Geotalea uraniireducens: one gene and its partner. The main gene of each other region encodes a partner of the protein of the gene in region 2 in a complex. Links are inferred from orthologs where the notes say so. Each region holds a gene or a part of one and is shown on either strand. Other genes may lie near its edges. The genes, in order: QMN23_RS04710 and eno.

Evidence for each region.
Region 1: the proteins of eno (region 2) and QMN23_RS04710 are in contact, whole or in part, in a solved structure (PDB 2FYM), measured with the Escherichia coli proteins. The link is inferred for Geotalea uraniireducens from one-to-one orthologs.

Annotation. Positions count from the first base shown.
Region 1 is NZ_AP027151.1:974,675-985,833, forward strand. Bases 3,031-6,075 are described here. They hold QMN23_RS04710 (Rne/Rng family ribonuclease), read right to left. Parts: upstream 5,740-6,075; coding sequence 3,322-5,739; downstream 3,031-3,321. Other genes in these bases: QMN23_RS04705 (hypothetical protein), read right to left, coding at 3,031-3,286; QMN23_RS04715 (ABC-F family ATP-binding cassette domain-containing protein), read left to right, coding at 6,017-6,075. In the rest of the region: QMN23_RS04685 (hypothetical protein), read left to right, coding at 1-239; QMN23_RS04690 (methionine adenosyltransferase), read right to left, coding at 339-1,541; QMN23_RS04695 (hypothetical protein), read right to left, coding at 1,657-1,884; QMN23_RS04700 (hypothetical protein), read right to left, coding at 1,922-2,164; more of QMN23_RS04705, read right to left, coding at 2,516-3,030; more of QMN23_RS04715, read left to right, coding at 6,076-7,933; lon (endopeptidase La), read left to right, coding at 8,065-10,383; QMN23_RS04725 (MlaE family ABC transporter permease), read left to right, coding at 10,399-11,159. UniProt on the Escherichia coli protein: Endoribonuclease that plays a central role in RNA processing and decay. Required for the maturation of 5S and 16S rRNAs and the majority of tRNAs. Also involved in the degradation of most mRNAs.
Region 2 is NZ_AP027151.1:1,553,495-1,564,398, forward strand. The notes cover bases 5,931-8,720. They hold eno (phosphopyruvate hydratase), read right to left. Parts: upstream 8,076-8,720; coding sequence 6,786-8,075; downstream 5,931-6,785. Other genes in these bases: QMN23_RS07320 (nicotinate phosphoribosyltransferase), read right to left, coding at 5,931-6,623; QMN23_RS07330 (HD family phosphohydrolase), read left to right, coding at 8,329-8,720. Outside these bases: serA (phosphoglycerate dehydrogenase), read left to right, coding at 1-1,488; QMN23_RS07300 (hypothetical protein), read left to right, coding at 1,844-2,734; QMN23_RS07305 (cytochrome c3 family protein), read left to right, coding at 2,731-3,312; QMN23_RS07310 (3-deoxy-7-phosphoheptulonate synthase), read right to left, coding at 3,393-4,460; pncA (bifunctional nicotinamidase/pyrazinamidase), read right to left, coding at 4,580-5,179; more of QMN23_RS07320, read right to left, coding at 5,193-5,930; more of QMN23_RS07330, read left to right, coding at 8,721-10,737; rRNA maturation RNase YbeY, read left to right, coding at 10,634-10,904. UniProt on the Escherichia coli protein: Catalyzes the reversible conversion of 2-phosphoglycerate (2-PG) into phosphoenolpyruvate (PEP). It is essential for the degradation of carbohydrates via glycolysis.

The DNA of each region.
Region 1 (11,159 bases), 580 kb from region 2 along the record:
CCAATCGCGCCGGCGGTCGAGAAATCTGGGCGTGCACCCTGAAGGAGGCGGTGCGTTTCCCCGAAGTCGGCGATCTGGTCGGTTTCCGGGTGGTCAGGGTGGATCCCGAACTGCCCGATCCTTTCGATCTGCTCGGGTTCATCGCCTATCGCTTCGAGCCGTTCTATGTGCCGGGCAAGGGGTGGCGGATCGGCGAAAATTTTACCCCGAAGAATATCAAGCCGGTCCTCCGCTGGTAGGAAAGATTTCCTGCCCGACGGTTAACGGCTCCTCTCGCCGTGCCGGACCGGCTGCTCCGCAAATACCCCGCAGTCGGCCTGCGTATGGCAGTTCCCCTCTCAGCAGACCGGATATCGCCCTTCGGCCAGTTCGAGACAGAAATCCCCAATTCCCGCCAGCCCCCGGGCAATGATCTCCCGTGCCCGCCCCGAGGCATCGGCAAGCCGAAGCCCCCGCTGCAGCCGAAGCTGGGCTGCCGCCATGGCGGGTCGATCAATGGGGGTCCCGATCCGGCTGAGCAGCAGGACGGTGGCCTCTGCCACGCCTTCAACTTCCTCGCAGATTTCTCTGGCCAATTGGTGGGCGAGGATCGTGTATATCTTTCCCACGTGACTCACCGGGTTTTTGCCTGCCGTCGCTTCGCTGCCGAGCGGGCGGCTCAGGGCGATGATGCCGTTGACCCGGTTGCCGCGACCGACCTGGCCGGAGTCGGCGTCTTCCGCCGAAGTGCCGAGCAGGCTGAGATAGATGCCGTTGAGCCCTCGTCCCGTCTCGTCGAGGGTGTTGAAGTGGAAGGTGCGCCGGCCGAATCCGGGGAGTCCGGCGAGAAATTCGCCAATCTCCCGGCCAATTGCCTTTTTGCGGTCGAAGTAGTCAGCTTCGGAATGGACGAAACGGGCGATAAGCGGCATCGCCACGGTCATTGTCAGGTCGGTTCCCGTCCGTAGTCCCATCACCTTTACATCCTCGCCGCTTTCGGGGAAGCGCTCTTTGAAGCGGGTACCGTTAAGGAACCTCTCCAGGTCGAGAACCGCCCGCTCGGTAGGGGAAAGAGGCCAGTAACCGACCGCCGCCGAGGTGTCGTTGGCAACCATGACCGCTCCCGGCCGGGCAAAAATGTCGACCAGTTCTGAGGAGCCAGGGGCGAGGACGATCCGGTAGCGAACATGCTTTGCCGGATCGACAAACCGGAGATTTTCCCGCAGCCAGCGATTGGCGGTGTCGATGGCGATCTCCGCCACCGGGATTTCCTCGCCGGCGGCAGCGAAGGTTGCCCGATCGCCGATGACGAACTCCATTGGCCTGATTACCCGGCCGCCGCCGAACTGCCGCTCGACGCTGCCGGCGGCCAGCAGGCTCTTGTCGATATTGTGATGGAGAATCCGCCCGCACCGCTCCCGGTAGGTTCGGCAAAGAGCTACGGAAATGGCATCCATTACCGCGTCGCAGATCGAGTCGGGATGGCCTCTCCCTTTCCGTTCCACGATTTCGACGCGATGGGCGCTAACGGAAAAACCGCGAGCTGTTTCTATGCTGATCATGGCTAAACTGTACCACATCCGGGAGGATTGTCAGGGCTGGCGGCGGGCACACCGCTACCGTTCCGACGGAGAGATGACCGCCGGCCGGTAGTGGTGGCAGGAAGGGGAGAAGCGGTCAGGATTTGGGGGGCTCGACTTCGGCCGGTGCTGGCGGCCGGTGACGACTATTCTCCGCCAGCGAGTGCAGGGCGGCAATTGTCTGGGTGACGATGATGATGGCGCAGTAACCGCAGAATACCCAGAGGAAAACCCCGGAAAAGCCGTCGGTGATCCCATTGGCGGCGCTGGCGGGAGCGGCGCCGGCCAGAACGAGTGCGATTGCCTGGGCAAGATTCGTTTTCATGGCTACCTCCAACAGTCTGCCGCCGGGCGGCAGATCGTCAGTGCGACTCGCCGTGTTTGAGCCGGGCTGGTTTGATCTCGACCCGCGAGAACGAAAAGAGATTCTTCAGCAGGGAGGTGCAGAGCATGATGCCGGGGATGAACTGGCAGATGACGATGACAATGCCAATAAAGGTGAAGGCGGCAAAGAGAAAATCCTCGAATCCGGTCCCGCTGCTCACCGGCAGCCCCGCACCGAATTCATTGCCGTTCAGGAATTCTTTTTGCGTTGGATAAGACATGGTAATCCTACTGTTATGTATTAGTGATGAAAATATGTTGTTTTCGAAATTGCACCGGCTGTGCCAAAACGACAGGCTTGTGGGGTTAATATCTAATTATTCGAATTTGCGAAGAAAATGATTGGCGTGGCGGGTGTGGCGAAAACAGCGGCTTACGTAGTGTATTACCCTGCTATACGACTTTTCCGGAGAGGAAAGATGTGGAAACCGGGCCGTTCTCTCAACTGATCGAAAAAACGCGGCTTTTGTGCTGATCTGAAGTGTGCATGGAAAAATTATACAGGCGGCAGCGATATCGCCGGACAATGGGGGCAGCCAGCTGGCGAAGTCTTTGCGGCATGGCTAGGACGATCAGCGAAAGGCGAAACCGACGCTGATGCCGACAATATCGGCGTTGGTTCGGGGTTGGTAGAACGAGCCGACGGTGGGAGAGTCGCCGAAGCGGAAGCCTTCATAGAAAAATGCCGGGCGAATCCGGCCGAACTGCCCGCCGGCTTCGGCGAAGGCCGACCATTTGCGTCCGGGGTGAAACGTTTCGTCGCTGCCGCCGTCGGGATTGGCGACATTCCGGTTGAACCAGGGGTACTTGGCGCCGCCGGCGATGAACAGCCTGGCCGCTGGGGAAAGCCGGCATTCTCCTCGGGCACCGAGACGGAGGCTGAGGATGTCCCATTCCTCGGTAGTGGTCGAGGAAATCACGGTTGCCTGGATTTCCCGGTGCCACCAGCGGTAACCGAGTCCGGCAAACGGCTCCAGTGACAGGTTGTGTGCCTGTAGCCGGTAGCCGAGGTCAAGGGCGGCATTGATCCCGACGTAATCGACGTTCGATCGGACAGGAGCGCCGGCGAGCGTCGCCCCGTCGTACTTGACCTCGCCGCCGAAAATTTCCGTTTTGCCCGTCAATAACAGGACCTTGCTGGCCAAGTCCGCCTTCATGGCGACGCCGAGCCCGTAGAGCGGCCCTTCTTCCTTGACGATCCGGCTGTCAGCTCGGTCGAACTCTTCCCAGGTAAAGTACTGGATTGAAGGGTAGAGAGAGAGTTCTTCCAGTCCTGCTGCCCGAAGCGGTGTAGCGGTGGCGAAGAGGGCAAGCGCGACAACACAGGCGGCGATCGACTCCATCAGCTCTCCTCCTTGCCGGCAAACTGTCCGCCGTCCTACTCCCCGTCAGCCGGTGGCAGCTCTTTCTTCTTCCGCGGGGCGCGGGGCTTTTTGGCCGGCGGCGGGGCCGGCTCTACCGCTTCTGCCGCTGCCGCTTCAGCCGGCGGCGGTTCCGGGGCTGCGTCGGCCGTTGCCTTCTTGCGCGGCGCCCGCTTTTTCTTCGGCGCAGCTTCCGTCATTTCCGGCGCGGGTTCAGTCGTCGGCGCAGGTTCCGGTTCGCCGGCGGAGGCGGCAGCTGCTGCCGGTGCCGGTTTCTTTCTGGTCCGGGGAGCCCGGGGTTTTTTTGCCGGCGGCTCTTCTGCGGCTACCGGCGGCGTCACGACGACCGGTGGCTCGGGCTCGGCTACCAGTGGCTTGGGCTCAGCCACCGGGGGCTCAACGGCAGCTTCCGGCCCGCCGGCGCTCTCTTCTTCGGCTCCCCGTTTGGTGGGGCGCCGCTTGCGCCGCCGCTTCTTCTTTTTCACGTCCTCGCCGCTCTCGGCACTTTCCGTGACGGGGAGCGGTTCGGCAGTGGCCTCAGCTGCCGGCTCTTCCTCGGCAGGTGCCGCGCCCTCTTCCACAGATTGCTCCGCCTGGGGTTTCTTGCTCCGCCGCCGTTTGCGCCGCCGCTTCTTCCTGGTCTCTTCTGCGGCCTGCTCGGCCGGCAACGCTTCTTCGCCACCCGGTTCGCCGGCCGCTTCGCCCGCCGCCTCTTCCTCTTCCTCCATCGTCAGCGGCTGGGCGGCTTCGCTGGCTGCCGGTTCCCCGGCTTCTTCGCCCCGGGGCTTCTTCTTGCTTCGCCGTCGCTTCCGTTTTTTCCCTTCGGTCCCTTCCGTCGTCGCTGCCTCTTCGCCCGGCGTCGTCTCGATGGGTTCCTCGACCGTCTCGGCTTTCGGCTCGGCTGGTTCGCCGGTTTTCGCCGGGGCACTTTCCAGGTGGGCCGGCCGTTCCCGCCGCTCCAGCTCCAGCTCCAGCTGGTTCATCAGGAAGGACGGTTTTCCCTTGACGGTCACCTCGATGTCGTAATCGTTTTCGATCTGGGCCAGTTCCCGCTTTTTCCGGTTGAGGAGGTAGTATGCCACTTCTAGCGGCAGACCGCCCCGGACTTCGGCGACGGTTCCTTTGGCGGCGGCGGCGTGGACCTTGCGCAGGAAGGAGAGGGCCATGCTCTCCACCGATTTGACTTTTCCCCGGCCGCTGCAATGGGGGCATTCGAGGGTGCTCCCCTGCTCCAGGGTCTGCCTGATCCGCTGCCGGGACATTTCCAGGATGCCGAACTGGGAGATCCGGCCGACGGTCACCCGGGCTTTGTCGGTCTTGAGGGCGGTCTTCAGGGTCTTTTCCACTGCGGAGATATGTTTCTTATCCCGCATGTCGATGAAATCGATGACGATCAGCCCGCCCAGGTCGCGGAGCCGCAGCTGTCGGGCCACTTCTTCGGCTGCCTCAAGGTTGGTCTTGAAGGCCGTATCCTCGACCCCCTTCTCGCCGGTCGATTTCCCCGAGTTGACGTCGACGGAGACCAGGGCTTCGGTCGGTTCGATGACGATCGAGCCGCCGGATTTGAGCGGCACCTTTTTTTCGTAGATCAGGTCGATCTGTTCCTCGATCTGGTAGCGGGAAAAGATCGGCCGCTTCTCCTGGTGGAGCTTGACCAGTTTCTCGAACTTGGGCATCGTCTCCTTGAAGAATGCCCGGGCCTGCTTGTAGACATCCTTGCTGTCGACCAGCACCTCGTCGATCTCGGCGGTAAAGTAGTCGCGGATGGTGCGGATCACCAGGTTGGACTCCTGGTAGATCAGGGCGGGGCCCTTGGTGACGGCGGCCTGCTCGTTGATGCTGTCGCTGAGTTTCAGGAGGTACTGGAGGTCTTTGGCCAGCTCGGTCTTGGTTTTGCCGAGCGCCTCGGTCCGGACGATGTAGCCGATCCCTTCCGGGATCTCCAGCTGGGCCACCTTTTCCTTGAGCTTCTTCCGATCGGCCTCGCTCTCCACCTTGCGGGAGATGCCGCTCGAATCGCTGCCGGGCATCAGCACCATGTAGCGTCCCGGGAGCGACAGGTAGCTCGTCAGTGCGGCTCCCTTCATGTCCCGTTCGCCTTTTTCCACCTGGACCACCAGTTCCTGGCCGCGGCGGAGGATTTCCTGGATGCGGGGGCGGCGGTTGCGTTGTTCTTCGGGAATGTCGTCCCGCCACTGCCACCAGGAGGGGTGGATTTCGCCCACCTGAAGGAAGCCGAGCTTTTTCAGCCCGATATCGACGAAAGCTGCCTGCAGCCCCGGCTCGACCCGGACCACTACCCCTTTGTAGACGTTGCCGCGCGTCTGCTCGCTACCGGCGATTTCCACGTCGAGGTCGACCAGCCGGCCGTCCTCGACGATGGCGACCCGGGCCTCTTCCGGGTGCATCACATTGATCAGCATCTTTTTTGCCATTGATTACGTTCCTTTGCCGGCCGCCGGCTCCCGGAGGAGCCCGCGGCCGTGAGAGTGTCGGCCACCGACGGCGAAAGCCGTCCGGCCACGATGGGTATTCAAACCGCCCGTTGGGCGTTGAAGGCGCAATAAACCCAGAAAGTATAGCAGATTTTCTTCGCTTTAATAAGAAAAATCTGGTTTTTTCGTAACGCCGTCGGGATGGAAGATTGACAAGCCTGTTACGCAAAACCTACAATGACGACCATCGATCATCTGATGCTTCCTGGATTACGACATGCTGCATTTGAAAAATCTGACGAAAGATTTTGCCGGCCGGACGCTCTTTGCCGGGATCAACTGGCATCTCCGGAAGGGGGAGCGGGTGGGGCTCGTCGGCGAAAACGGCGCCGGCAAGTCGACCCTGATGCGGATCATTGCCGGGGAAGTAGAGCTTTCCGGCGGTGACTTGATTTTTGCTCGCGGCGCTACCGTCGGCTACCTTCCCCAGGATGGCCTCGCCACTCGCGGCCGGCCGCTGCTGGCCGAGGCGATGACCGCCCTGGCCGACCTGCAGGAGATGGAGCGGGAGCTGCAGCAGCTGACCGAACGGCTGGCGGCGGTGCCGGCCGCCGCGCCGGAGCATGATGCGCTGCTCGACCGTTTCGGCCGGCTCCAGGAGGAGTTCCGCCTGCGGGGCGGTTACGCCATGGAGGCGGAGGTCTGCAAGGTGTTGGACGGGCTGGGCTTTTCACCGGCGGACCGGGAGCGGGAGTGCGGCGAGTTTTCCGGCGGCTGGCAGATGCGGATTGCCCTGGCCAAGCTGCTCCTGAAGAAGCCGAACGTGCTGCTTTTGGACGAGCCGACCAACCACCTCGACATCGAGGCGCGCAACTGGCTGGAGGGGTATCTGGTCGACTACCCCCATTCGGTGATGCTCGTCTCCCACGACCGGTTCTTCATGGACCAGGTCTGTCAGCGGATCACCGAGGTCTGGAATCATGCGCTTACCGACTACCACTGCAGTTACAGCCGCTACCTGGTGGAGCGGGAGGAACGGATGGCGGTGCTGCGGGAGGCGAAACGCCGCCAGGACGAAGAGATCGCCAAAATCGAAGATTTCATCAGCCGTTTCCGTTACAAGGCCGACAAGGCGTCGCTCGTCCAGTCGCGGATCAAGCAACTGGAAAAGATTGAGCGGATCGTCCTGCCGCCGGAGCGGCGCCGGATCCGTTTCAGCTTTCCCGAACCGCCGAAGAGCGGCCGGATCGCCGTCGAGCTGCGCAACGTCACCAAAGCCTATGGCGACCTGGTGGTGCTGAACGATGTTGCCCTGACGGTGGAGAAAGGGGAGCGGGTCGCCCTGGTCGGACACAACGGCGCCGGCAAGTCGACCCTCATGGGGGTGCTGGCCGGCAAGCCGTTTCAGCGGGGCGAGCGGCTACTCGGCCACAACGTGGTGGTCGACTACTTTGCCCAGGACCAGGCCCAGGTGCTGGACGCCGGCCGGAGCGCCTACGAGGAACTATTGGCCGACGCCCCCTTCGCGATGGTCCCCCAGCTGCGCGACATCCTCGGCGCCTTTCTCTTCTCCGGCGACGATATCCACAAGAAAGTAGCGGTGCTTTCCGGCGGCGAGCGCAACCGTCTCGCCCTGGCCAAGATGCTGCTCCGTCCCGCCAATCTGCTGCTCCTGGACGAGCCGACCAACCACCTCGATCTGTTCAGCAAGGAAGTGCTCCTCGACGCCCTGCGGGATTTTGCCGGCACGGTGGTCTTCGTCTCCCACGACCGTTACTTCATTGACGGTCTCGCTACCCGCACGGTCGAGGTGGAGGGAGGCGGGCTGACCTCCTACCATGGCGACTACGAGTACTACCTGCGCAAGAAAGGGGAGGCTGCCGGCGCGGTGCCGGTTGTTGCCGGGGGGGCGACCGTTCCGCCGGTGGCGGGGAAGGAAGAGCGTCAGCGGCTTCGCGAGGAAGAAAAGGTCCGCCAGCGGGAGGAGAAGCGGCGGCAGAAGCGCCAGAGCGAGCTGGAGGGCGAGATCGAGGCCGGTGAGGCGCGCCTGGCGGAGCTGGAAGCGCAGCTGGCCGATCCGGCGCTCTTCCAGGACCATGAAGCCGCCCGGCGGACCGGCGAGGAACACGCGGCGCTGGCCGACCGGATTGCCGGCCTCTACCGGGAGTGGGAAACACTCGACCTCTCCCCCTGAGGCGGCGTGCGTCGCGCTCCCGGTCGGCACGGCGGCCGGTTGCCGTTCCTTGACAGCAGCCGGCCCGGAGGTTACTCTTTCAGTACCGTTCCGCCCCGGCAACAGACCGTTTTCGCACAGAGGGCCGACCCATGCCCGAGACCGCCTCAATCGTCATGCCTTCCCTCGTACCGCTTTATCCCCTCCGGGAGATCGTGGCCTTTCCCTTTATGATTTTCCCCCTGTTCCTCAATGGCGACGAACTGGCGGATTTCGAGGAACTGCTCGATCGCGAGCAGTATGTCGCGCTGGTGCGGGCCAGGGGGGAAGCCCTCCCCGGCCAGCTTCCGCCACTCTGCCAGGTCGGTACCCTCTGCAAGGTCGACCAGATCACCCGGCTCCCCGAGGGGGGCGGGAAGGTGCTCCTCGAAGGGGTGGTCCGCGTGCAGGTGCTCGAAGTGTCGCGGGCCGGCCGGACTCTCCATGCCCGCTGCGAGCCGATCCACGAGTTCGTCGAGAAGTCGCTGGTTTCCGACGCCCTCGTCCAGAGCCTCAATGCCCTGCTGAAGATTGCCCTCTCCTACGGCCGGCCGCTTCCCGACGACGTGATGAAGATGATCGACCTGATCGACAATCCGGCGCGGCTGGCGGACCTCGTCGCCCTCTACGTCAGTCTCTCCCTCGATGAGCAGCAGCAGCTTCTGGAAACCATCGATCCGCTGGAGCGGCTGAAGAAGGTCTACATGCACCTGACCGCCGAGGTGCAGCGGCTCCAGGTGAAGGGGGAAGTCCAGGCGGAGGTGACCAAGCGGGTCGGCAAGAGCCAGAAAGAATTCCTGCTCCGGGAGCAGATGAAACAGATCCAGGAGGAACTGGGGGAGGACGATTCGCGGTCGGCGGAGATGATCGACCTGCGGCGGAAGATCGATGCGGCGGGGATGCCGGTCGAAGTGCGGCGGATCGCCGACAAGGAACTGAAACGGCTGGAGCGGATCAACCCCGCCTCGCCCGAGTACACCGTGTCGCGAACCTATCTCGACTACCTGGCGGGGATGCCGTGGCGGGTGGCGACCCAGGACAATAACGACATCAACCAGGCGGAAACGGTGCTCGACGAGGACCACTACGACCTGCAGAAGGTGAAGGAGCGGATTCTCGAATACTTGGCGGTGCGGACGCTCCGCGAACGGATGAAGGGGCCGATCCTCTGCTTCGTCGGCCCGCCGGGGGTCGGCAAGACCAGCCTCGGCAAGTCGATTGCCCGGGCGCTGGGGCGGAAGTTCATCCGGATGTCATTGGGGGGGATGCGCGACGAGGCGGAGATCCGCGGGCATCGGCGGACCTATATCGGTGCGCTTCCCGGCCGGATCATCCAGGAGATCTACCGCTGCGGCACCAACAACCCCGTTTTCATGCTCGACGAGGTGGACAAGATCGGTCTCGATTTTCGCGGCGATCCGGCCAGCGCCCTGCTCGAAGTGCTGGACCCCGAGCAGAACAACAGCTTCACCGATCACTACCTGGACGTGCCGTTCGACCTCTCGAACGTCATGTTCATCACCACCGCCAACCTCCTCGACCCGGTACCCTCGGCGCTCAAGGACCGGATGGAGGTGCTTTCCCTTGCCGGCTACACCGATGAAGAAAAGGAGAAGATCGCCGTCCGCTACCTGATCCCCAAGGAGGTCGAGGAGAACGGCTTGGCCCAGACGCCTCCGGACTTTACCGCCGCCGCGATCTACAAGATTATCAGCGATCATACCCGGGAGGCGGGGGTGCGCAACCTGCAGCGGAACATCGCCTCGGTCTGCCGCAAGGTCGCCAAGGAACTCACTCAGGGGAAACCGCACCGGGAGACGATTGCCCCGGAGACCGTCGACGAATTTCTCGGCCCGCGCAAGTTCTTCAACGAGGTGGCGGCGGAGCGCGACCGGGTCGGGGTGGTGACCGGCCTCGCCTGGACCGAGACCGGCGGCGACATCATCTTCGTCGAGGCGACGCGGATGACCGGAAAACGGGAACTGATCCTCACCGGTTCCCTGGGCGAAGTGATGAAGGAGTCGGCCCGGGCTGCGCTCTCCTTCGTCCGGGCCAACTGCGCCGAATGGGGGATCGACGAGCAGCTTTTCGAATCCTCGGACATCCATATCCACGTCCCCGCTGGCGCCATTCCCAAGGACGGCCCGTCGGCCGGGATCACCATGGTGACCGCCATCGTCTCGCTCCTCTCGGGGCGGGCGGCGCGCCGCGACGTGGCGATGACCGGCGAGATCAGCCTGACCGGGCGGGTGCTGGCGATCGGCGGCCTCAAGGAAAAGGTGTTGGCCGCCCGGCGCGCCGGGGTGCGGACGGTGCTGGCGCCGGCCCGCAACCGCGAGAACCTGGAGGATATCCCCATCGACGTGCAGAACGAACTGGAATTCATCTTTGTGGAGGATGTGCGCGAGGCGCTGGCGGCAGCGCTGCAATAACCTCCGTGCAATGCTATGAACCTGAACATTTTCGAACAGACGGCCAAATCTACCCTCCTGGAAATCCAAGCCTTTTTCAGCCTCGCCGGTCGGGCGGTGGTGCGCATTTTCCGCCGCCCCTACTATTACCGGGAATTTTCCACCCAGTTCGACAAGGTGGGGGTCGGTTCCCTGTTCATCATCTGTCTCACCGGGCTGTTCACCGGGATGGTGATGGCGCTCCAGGCGTTGATTCAGCTCAAGCCTTTCGCCGCCACCAGTTATGTCGGCGGGATGGTGGCGGTCACCATGGTCAAGGAGTTGGGGCCGGTGCTCTCCTCGCTGATGGTGGCCGGCCGGGTCGGTTCGTCGATTACCGCCGAACTCGGGACGATGGTGGTGACCGAGCAGGTGGATGCGATGCGGGTGGAGGGGACCGACATCGTCAAACGGCTGGTCAGTTCCCGGCTCAAGGCTATGCTGCTGGCGATGCCGCTTCTGGCCATCGTCACCGATGCCGTATCGCTGCTCGGCGGCTATCTTATCGCCGTCGGCTATGATATAAACCTGCTGATGTACTGGAAGTCCCTGACCCAGTTCATGGTCTTCCAGGATCTGATCGAGGGGGTGGCCAAGCCGTTCGTCTTCGGCTTCATCATCACCATGATCAGCTGCTACGCCGGGCTGAACACCAGAGGGGGCGCCGAGGGGGTCGGCTCCGCCGCCAAGGGGGCGGTGGTGCTGTCGTCGGTGCTGATCCTGGTTACCGATTTTTTCCTGACCAAGATCTTTATCGT
Region 2 (10,904 bases):
ACCCGAAGCGGCACCACCGTCGACAAGGACCTGCTCGATGCTGGGAAAAAACTGCGCATGGTTGCCCGCGCCGGTGTCGGGATCGACAATGTCGATGTGGATTATGCCAGCTCCCGCGGAGTGATCGTGGTTAACGCCCCGTTCGGCAACACCAACAGCGCGGCGGAGCACGCCATGGCCCTCCTTTTGTCGTTCTGCCGCAATGTCACCAAGGCTAACGCGAGTCTCAAGGGGGGGGAATGGAAGCGTGCCCCGTTTACCGGCGTCGAGCTGAAGGGGAAAACGGCGGGGGTCATCGGCCTCGGCAAGGTCGGCGGCCGGGTGGCGACCCGCCTGAAAGCCTTCGAATGCGAGGTCCTTGCCTGTGACCCGTACATTTCCGTCAAACGGGCCCACGACCTGGGGGTCAAGCTGGTTTCCCACGAGGAAGTCTACAAAAATTGCGATATCATCACTCTCCATACCCCGTTGAACGACGAAACCCGCAACATGATCGGCGAGCGGGAGATTGCGCTGATGAAGGATGGGGTGATTCTGATCAACGCCGCCCGGGGAGGGATCATCAACGAAGCGGCGCTGCTGGCGGCATTGAAGAGCAATAAGGTCTATGGCGCCGCCGTCGATGTCTTCAGTCAGGAACCGCCCCGGACCGAGGTCCTGACCGAGCTGATCGCCCAGGAGCGGCTGGTTGTGACGCCGCACCTCGGGGCCAATACGTTTGAGGCCCAGGTGAACGTGGCGGTGGACGTTTCCAAGGAGATCCTCCATTACCTGGACGATCAGCCGCTGGAAAATGCCGTCAATATTCCCCGCTTCGACATGGCACTGATGGACCAGATGCGGCCGTTCCTCAACCTGATGAGCATTATGTGCGATTTCGGCATCCAACTGGTCGACGCCAACCTGGAAAAAGTGACCTTCGGTTATGCTGGCAATATCGCCCATTACGACTGCTCGCCGCTGACCGTCTGCGGGCTGTCGGCGCTCCTCAACCGGCGGGTCGACCAGGACGTCAATATGGTTAACGCCACGCTGGTAGCGGAGGGGATGGGGATTGCCGTCGAGGAAACCAAGAGTACCCAGACCGATGCCTTCTCCAACCTGATCACCCTGATCATTGAAGGGCAGGGCGGGAAGCGGCGCACGGTTTCCGGCACCCTCTTCGAAGGGGCGCCGCGAATCGTCCGCCTCCGGGACTACTCGATGGACTTCGCTCCTGCCGAACACATGCTGCTTCTCAACTACAGCGACCGGCCGGGGATGATCGGCAAAATCGGCACCATCATGGGCGAGCACGACATCAATATCGCCTCGATGAACCTGGGCCGGCGGGAGGAAAAGGGCGAGGCGATGGTTATTCTTTCCCTTGATTCCGCGGTTCCGGCCGAGGTTGTCGAACTGGTGCGCACCGCCACCGAAGCCACGTTCATTAAGGCGTTGCACATGCCAGGAGCGAAATGCCAGCGTGGCTGCGGCTGCGGCATCTGAGGCGAACGCCAACGCCTGCCAGTCGGTCCGGGAGCGTTGGGGGACGAGTCGTACCGTGGTCAGGGTGGTTTTGCCGGCACGGAAAAATTACCACGAGAACGATGGCGGTCGGTGCATTGGCACCGCCATGTCGAGATGATCACCAAGGGGCCGCATTATGTGGCCCTTTCTTTTTGCGACGTTGTGTCGGTCGGTGCAAAAAAAACACTGTTGCTGCATATTTTGCACTTGTCGGGACGCGGCTGGTGGCCGACCGGCCACGGTACGACGTGTAATCTTCACAAGTTGACGCCAGCCCGCCCAACGGCACGGTCTTTGACTCTTCTCCGATATATCGATTTACAGGGGGAGGGCGATGGGACGTACGGTTGGGGTAGGATTGGTTTTGGGAATGGTGCTGCAGGCAGCCGTTGCCGCCGCTGGCAGCGGAGATCGTTTGGTTTCACCCGTCAGACTCGCGGTTGCCGGCAAGGGAACGCTGCTCGTTTCCGACTATCGACAGAAAGCGGTGCTGGTGATTGATGACCGCTCCCTGGCAGTCAGACGGCGGCTTGCGGTGACAGGTCGGCCGTTGGCGGTCGGTTGGGCAGCGGGACGTCTCTATGTCGGCAACGAAACGACCGGGTTGGTAGAGGTCTATAATGAGGGGGGGAAACTGTTGACCCGTTTCGGTGAGACGGGGGCGGTCCCCAGTGACCTGGCGGTAGATGCCGGAAGCGGGGCGGTGTTTGTGGTCGACAGCGCCGCGCGACTGGTCCGCGTCTATGACGGCGCGGGGAACATCCTCCGCTTCATTGGTGGGCCGGCGGCGGACAACCGGCTGTATCGACCGACCGGCATCGTGCTGGATGAAGCGGGACAACAGGTGCTGGTGAGCGACTTCGGCTCCCCGGAGGCCGGCATCGCCCCGCGGGTGATGGTTTACGATTATGCCGGCGCTTTCCGGCGGCTCATCCCCGGGACGGTGAACAGCGGCATGCTTGGTTCCATCTCCCTCTTTTCCCGGCCGCAGGGGATGGCCCTGGACGGCCGGGGCCATCTTTACCTGGTCGATAGTCTGTTGGGGCAAGTGCTGGTGCTCGATCTTCAGAGCGGCGCCCTGGTGAAGACGATCGGCAGTTTCGGCACCGCGCCCGGCGAATTGCAGCTTCCCCTCGATGTGATCATTGACGGCGACGGGGCAGATCTGCTCGTCACCAACAACCGTTCGGGACGGATCGAACGGTTCTACGGGGGGGCGCTATGAAACGTTGGCGGGCACTATTCCCGGGCGTCGGCATATTCTTCTTTACAGCTCTGCCGGGACTCGTGACGGCGGACCGGGCGGAGGCGCTCCTTCCCTCCCACAACTGCGCTTACTGCCATGCGATCCATAACGCGGCCGGCGAGACCCTGCTGAACAGCGACGTCGTTGAGACGCTCTGCTTGACCTGCCACGGACCGGCCGGCATCTCGTCCCTCAAGGCCGACATTCATACTGACAGCACGACGGCGCCGACCTTCCGGCAGAGCTGCCGCGATTGCCACGATCCCCACGACAACCTGCCGAACTGGTTGGGGGGGACCAATATCAAACTGACCGGCACCGTGCAGGATGAGTCGGGGCTGGCGTTGATCGCCACGCCCAACAGCGGCATACGCAACGTCATCTTCGAAAACCGGACTTCATTCATCCAGGGCGCCCCCTATTACGACGGCGTCTGCGAAACCTGCCACACTCTGACGGCCTTCCATCGCAACAATCCCAGTGGCGTCCATAACCACAAACTTGGCACCACCTGTACGACGTGTCATGATCACGCCAACTATTTTCTTCCCCGCTAGTTATTCCGGACCGGTTGCCCGCATATAAAAAAAGCCCCGCTTAGGCGGGGCTTTTTTTATATGCGGGGGAAAAGCCGTGATCAGGTGTGGAGCGGCCGGCCGCCACACGCTTTGAGCCGGTCGTGGGCCTCGCGGAGAATCAGTTCCGTTGTCGGCCAGTCGATGCATTTGTCGGTGATGGAGACGCCGTATTTCAACTGCGAGAGGTCCTTGGGGATCGGCTGGTTTCCCTCTTCGAGGAAGCTTTCGATCATGACGCCGGAAATGGAACGATTGCCGGCCACGATCTGGTCGACGACCGACTGGAGGACCTCCGGTTGTTTCTCGTGACGTTTTTCCGAGTTGCCATGGCTGCAGTCGACCATGATGGTTGGGAACAGGCCGCCTTTCTCCAGCAGTTCTTCGGATTTCTTGATGTCTTCGGGGAAGTAGTTGGGTTTTTTTCCTCCCCGGAGCACGATATGGACGTCGGGGTTGCCGGTGGTCTGGATAATGGAGCTCTTGCCCTCCCGGTTGATGCCGAGGAAACTGTGCGAATGAAGCGCCGAATTCATGGCGTCGATGGCGATCTGCAGGTTGCCGTCGGTGCCGTTCTTGAAACCGATCGGGAAGGAGAGGCCGCTGGCCATCTCCCGATGGGTCTGGGATTCAGTGGTGCGGGCGCCGATCGCACCCCAGGAGATGAAATCGGCCAGGTAGTCCGGCGTAATCGGATCGAGCATCTCGGTGGCGATCGGAAGGAGCTGTTCGGTGATTTCGGAGAGAATCCGTCGGGCAATGCCGAGCCCTTTGGAAATCTGGTGGGTGCCGTTCATATCCGGATCGTTGATCAATCCTTTCCAACCGATGGTGGTCCGGGGTTTTTCGAAGTAGACCCGCATCACGATGAAGAGCTGGTTGGATAGTTCATTGGCCAGCCTGGCCAGCCGGCCGGCATAGTCGAGAGCTGAGGCCGGGTCGTGGATCGAACAGGGGCCTACCACAACCATCAGCCGGGGGTCTTTCCCGCGAAGAATGTTCTTGACGTGAGTCCGGCTGGCGTTGACGAACTCCGCACCCTCTTCCGACTGGGGAAACACTTGCCGCAGGTCCGCCGGGGCGATGATGGGGGTGATGCTCTTGATTTTCAGGTTGCTGGTTCTGACCATGGTCGACATTCCCTCGTTCACGCTGATAGTTCCTTTAAATGCGCAAATCTAGCGCTTTCACCGGGAAAAGTCAAAAGGAATGTGGGTGATCACTCATCTCCCGGGTGGGGGGGGCAGGTCTACGGCGCCAGGTTGCTCTCGACCTGGGCATACGTGGCCCGCGCCGCTCCGGCCGCGACCATCTGCTCGATTGCCTTGTTCGAGTCGCCCGGCGCGAGGTCGACCCCGCGGACGGCGTCTTCCAGGAGCGTCACCGACAAACCGTAATGCAACCCTTCGAGAACCGTTTCCTTGACGCAGTAATCGGTGGCGAGGCCGCCAACGTAGATTCTGGTGATGCCGCGCTTCTCCAGTGCTGCCGTCAGGGGCTCGCCCTGTTCCGTCATCGCCTGGAATGCCGAATAGTCGTCGCGGCTCGGGTCCATTCCCTTTGACAGGACGATGGCTTCGGCGGGCAGCTGCAACCCCCCGTGAAAACGGGCTCCATCGGAATGCTGAATGCAGTGGACGGGCCAGATGCCGCCGAAATCCCGGAAATGAGCGGTGACAGCGGGGTGCCAATCGCGGGAGGAAAAAACCGGGGCTCCCAGCCGGTGGAACAAGTCGATGTACCGGTTGAGTACCGGGACGACCGCATCTCCGTCCGGTACGGCCAGACTGCCGCCGGGGCAGAAATCGTTCTGCACGTCGACGATGATCAGGGCGAAAGCGTTATGCATGGCCGAATCTCCTTCAGCGGTTTGTCGTTTGTGCTTCTTCCATCAGCCGTTGTCGCAGCTCATTGAGGCCCCGGCTGATGGAAACCTTGTATTTATGCGGATTGATGAAACGGAGGCACCCCTGGGGGAGGTGGGCCAGCTGGGCGACGGAACGGTCGGCCAGTTCGTCAAGACTGTGAGCTGGCACGGCAGTTTTACGCCCCCCTTCCATGACAACATCCCGCAGTTCGATGAGGCGGGCGTTCGGGGCGATGGTGACATGCTGGAGCGGATTGGTCGGGTCGTAGACGGTGTCCCCCGGCGCAATCTCCTCACCGGCGAGGCAGATGATGTCCTGGATGAACGAGCCGTCGGACGCTACCGCCCGCAACAGGCGCTTGCGGTCGGGGAGGGTGGCTTTGGCCACGTCGCTGGTCACCTTTAGTTTCGGCCGGTCGCCGATCCGCACCAGTTTGTAGACTCCCCCCAGTGCGCCCCCCCCCTCGCCCGAGCAGGTGGCAAGCTTGGTGCCGACGCCGTATATGTCGACTTGGCCTCCTTCGCTGCGGATCGATTCGATCACCAGTTCGTCCAGCTCGTTGGAGGCGACGACCTTTACCGCCGGAAAGCCCGCTGCATCGAACATCCGCCGGGCTTCGCGGCTGAGGTAGGCGAGGTCGCCGGAATCGATTCTGATTCCCAATAGCTCATACCCCTGTTCACGCAGTTCGCGGGCTACGGTGATGGCGTTGGGGATGCCGCTCTTCAGGGTGTCGTAGGTGTCGACGAGCAGGACGCATTCAGCGGGGAAGACCTCGGCGTATTTGCGGAAAGCGGTCAGTTCGTCGGGGAAGGCCATGATCCAGCTATGGGCGTGGGTTCCCTTGACCGGTATCCCGAGAAGTTTCCCGGCGAGCACGTTGCTCGTGCTCCGCACCCCGCCCACGTAAGCGGCCCGGGCAACGCTCAGTCCTCCATCGGGGCCCTGGGCGCGGCGCAGACCGAATTCGAGGACGGTGGCGCCGGCGGCCGCGTGATTGACCCGGGCCGCCTTGGTGGCGACCAGGGTCTGGAAATTGAGGATATTGAGCAGCGCCGTCTCGACCAGTTGGGCCTGGGCGAGCGGCGCTTCGACTGTTACCAGCGGCTCATGGGCAAAGACGGCTGTTCCTTCCGGCACAGCCGTGATCGTACCGGTGAACCGGAAGCCGCGGAGAAAGTCGATGAACCGTGGGCGGAATATGCCGAGGCCCTGGAGATATTCGAGTTCGTCCTCGGAGAACTGGAGATTTTCCAGATAGTCGAGGGCGGAAGCGAGCCCGGCGAAAATCGTGTAACCGCCATTGAACGGGTTGTGGCGGAAGAACAGGTCGAAGACGGCCGGTTCGTCGGTCATCCCTTCTTCCAGGTAGCCCGCGAGCATGGTTAGTTCATAAAAGTCGGTCAACAGCGGTGAATAACGCATGAATCCTCCTCGGCCCGTCCCCCCGGTCCGCCTGCGCCATGCCGGCCGGCAGCCCGGTAACAGTATAACAAATTTCCCAAAATGAAAAAAACGGGGGAGCTGCGGCTGCAGCTCCCCCGTTGGCGCTGAATGCGTTCCGGGCGGTTTAGCCCGGGCGCGGACCTACTTCTTCAGGTTGTAAAACACCCCCGACCCGCCAAAGATGGCGGTGCTGCCGAGTTCATCCTCAATTCGCAGCAGCTGGTTGTACTTGGCGACCCGGTCGGTGCGGCAGAGGGAGCCGGTCTTGATCTGCCCGGCGTTGACCGCTACGGCAAGATCGGCCAGGGTCGTGTCCTCGGTCTCTCCGGAACGGTGCGAGATGACGGTGGTATAACCGGCCCGCTTGGCCGTTTCGATCGCATCGAGGGTTTCGGTGAGGCTGCCGATCTGGTTCAGCTTGATCAGGATCGAGTTGGCGACCCCTTTGGCGATCCCTTCCTTGAGAATCTTGGTATTGGTGACGAACAGGTCGTCGCCGACCAGCTGGATTCGCTTGCCAAGCCGCTCGGTAAGCTTTTTCCAGCCGTCCCAATCGTTCTCCGCCATCCCGTCCTCGATGGAAACGATCGGGTACTTGTTCACCAGGTTCTCGTAGAAGTCGACCATCTGGTCGGCGGTCTTTTCCGGCTGGGCCTCGTTCTCCAGGAGGTATTTGCCATCCTTGAAGAGCTCCGAGGAGGCGACATCCAGGGCCAGGAGCACGTCTTCGCCCGGCCGGTAGCCGGCCTTGGCGATCGCCTCCATGATAACTTCAAGGGCCTCTTCGTTCGACTTGAGGTTCGGGGCGAAGCCGCCTTCGTCGCCGACGGCGGTGTTGTAGCCCTTCCCTTTGAGGACGGCTTTCAGGGCATGGAAGATTTCGGCGCCCATCCGCAGCGCTTCCGAGAAGCTCTTCGCGCCGGCCGGCATGATCATGAATTCCTGGATATCGACGTTGTTGTCGGCGTGGGCGCCGCCGTTGAGGATATTCATCATCGGCAGGGGGAGTTCCTTGGCATTGCAGCCGCCGATATACTGGTAGAGGGGGAGGCCGATCTCTTCGGCAGCCGCTTTGGCGACGGCCAGCGAGACGCCGAGGATGGCGTTGGCACCGAGGTTGCTCTTGTATTCGGTCCCGTCCAGGTCGAGCATCTTCTGATCGACGCCGACCTGGTCGGTGGCCTCCATGCCGATAATCTGCTCGGCAATGATGTTGTTCACGTTATCGACCGCCTTGAGAACTCCCTTGCCCAGGTAGCGCCCCTTGTCCCCGTCCCGCAACTCGAGCGCTTCGCGCTCGCCGGTGGACGCCCCGGAGGGAACGGCCGCTCTTCCCATGGCTCCGGACTCGAGGAACACCTCGACCTCAAGGGTCGGGTTACCCCGGGAATCCAGGATTTCCCTGGCGTAAATATCGGTAATTTCGCTCATTTCTGCCCCCTTTCACGCAATGTTAGCACCGGTGCGCCGTTGCACCGAAACAGCGAAGATATATAACAGACCCGGGCAAAAATGGGAATACCTTTAATTTCCCGCCCCTCCCGGCCGGGGGCTGATTGACCGGCATCGTGCGAATAAGTTGACAGCGTGTAAATATGAAAGCTATAGTAAAATTTTCAGAATTGCGAGAGACGCCGACGCGCGCCGGATTGGCCCGTCGAACCAGGAATAAACAGACTCAATCATGCCCTCCCCAAGCGGCAAAACTGATCAGGATTCACGGGGCTCCCTGGCCCTTCCCCTCGGGCGCATGCTGGACAATCTCCTCGAGCGATTTTCCAGTTCGCGTCATGAGGTGAGAAATCGCCGCATCCTGCTGCTCCTTACCGCCCTGTTGCTGACCCTGTTCATTCTTCCCCGCCAGGAATTCCGTTCCGTCCATTACAAGACCGGCGACATCGCTTCCTCCGATATCCGGGCTACTCAGGATTACCTGCTCGAAGACCGGGGCCTCACCGAAAAGAAGCGTAAAGAGGCTGAAGTTGCAGTGCCGTACGTTTACAGCTTCGACAGCCGGGGAGTTGAAGAGGTGGTGGGGCGGTTTCAACAGGCGCTCTCCCTGCTCAAGGAGTCAGCGACCGGCACTGCCCCGCCGGACCGGCCGATCGGCGCTGCCCTGAAGGGCATTTTCGGCGACGAGCTTTCGCCGACGGAAGTCGCCGTCCTGATGCATCTCGGCGCGGATAGCAATTTCTTCGATCAGGTACGGCTCTTGGCCGAACGGTTTGCCGGGCAGAAAATCGTTGCCGACAAGCGCACCTTCGATGCCGATAGCGCCCATGGCATCACCATTGTTGACTCTGCTACCGGCAATCCGCTCGAGATGAACGATTTGACCGTTTCGCCGCTCGATCCCGCCGACGTGGCGGCGAAGATCAGGACGCTGAAAGTTGTCGTCAACGGGATCCCGGCCCACGAGATAGCCACTCTCAAGGAGTTGGTCGTGAAGGCGGTCCGGCCGACACTGGTCTTCAACCGCGATTTGACCGACCGGGCAGTCAAGCGGGCCCGGGACGATGTCCGGCCGGTGCTGCTCCAAGTGAAGCGGGGCGAGATGATTGTCCGGGTTGGCGAGCGGGTGACGGAGGACCAGGCGCAGAAACTGGAGATGATCTTCGCCGCCCGTCACGGCATCAATAATTTTTTCTCCAGTTTCGGCCTGTTCGGCTTGATCCTGGTGCTGTTCTACTTCCCTTACCGGTTTGCGCGCAAGAATATCCGCAAATTCAATCCGAGTACCAAGGACCTGCTGCTCGTTTCGCTGATCACGATCGGCGTCTTCGTGCTGCACAAGATCGCCCTGGCCGTTTCCGCGGCGATGGGGACCCCGTTCCCCGCCATCGATACCAACGACTATTTCTACATCTTCCCCTTCGCTGTGGGGCCGATGATCATCCGGATCATCCTCAATTCCGAAGTGGCGATGGTCTATGCCGCCATTACCGCACCGCTGCTCGGAGTGATGTTCGGCAACAGCCTCTTCGTGGTCATTTACGCCCTGCTCGGCGGGGTGGTTGGCGCCCACGGCGTCCGGCACTGCAAGGACCGCGGCCGGATCTATACCGCCGGCCTCAAGGTAAGTGTGGTCAATTTCGCCATGGCGCTGTCGTTCCAGACGATGAACGAGAGTTTTCTCTCGATGCAGACGTTCTACTGCGCCGCCTTTGCCCTGGTCGGGGGGATCGTCTGTGCGGCCATTGTTATCGGGATCATCCCGATGATCGAAACGGTTTTCCACTATACTACCGATATCAAGCTGCTCGAACTTTCTAACCTCAATTCGCCGATCCTTCGGGAACTGATGATCCGCGCTCCCGGTACCTATCATCACAGCGTGCTGGTCGGCAATCTGGTGGAAGCCGCCGCCGAGGCGATCAACGCCAATCCGCTTCTGGCGCGGGTGGCGGCCTATTACCACGATATCGGCAAGATCAGCAAGCCGCAGTATTTTATCGAAAACGTCGGCGGCGGTGAGAACCGTCATGATAAGCTGTCGCCGAACATGAGCGCCCTGATCCTGATCTCCCACGTCAAGGAAGGGGTGGAGCTCGCCCGGGAACACCGCCTCGGCCGGTCGATCATCGATATTATCCGTCAGTCGCACGGTACGGCGCTGATCAAGTTTTTCTACCAGAAAGCCCAGAACTGCACCGCTGAAGGCCAGGCCCTGGACGATCGCGATTTCCGTTACCCGGGCCCGAAGCCCCAGACCAGGGAAGCGGGGTTGGTGATGCTGGCCGACTGCGTCGAAGCGGCGTCCCGGACCCTTACCGATCCGACGCCGTCCCGGATTCAGGGGATGGTGCAGAAGATCATCAATAACGTGTTTATCGACGGCCAACTGGACGAGTGCGAGCTGACCCTGCACAACCTCCACGAAATCGCCAAGAGCTTCAACCAGATACTGGCCGGAATCTATCACCATCGGATCGACTATCCGGAACCGGCCTACAAGGAAAAGGAAAAACAGCCTGGAGGCAAAAAAGTCAGTGAAAGTAGCGATAACGAACCGGCAAAGGCGCCACCCGGTCCCGACGAAGGCCCTAAGAAAGGTAGCGGAGAGGATCTTAAGCGCCTTGGGATATCCCGATAGCGAGCTGTCGCTGGTGATTACCGGCGACCGCGGCATCCGGCGCGTCAACCGCGAGTACCTGGGGAAGGACCGGCCGACCAATGTCATTTCCTTTGCCATGAACGAGGGGGAGTTTGGCGGGGTCAATCCCGAACTGCTCGGCGATGTGATCATCTCGGCGGATACGA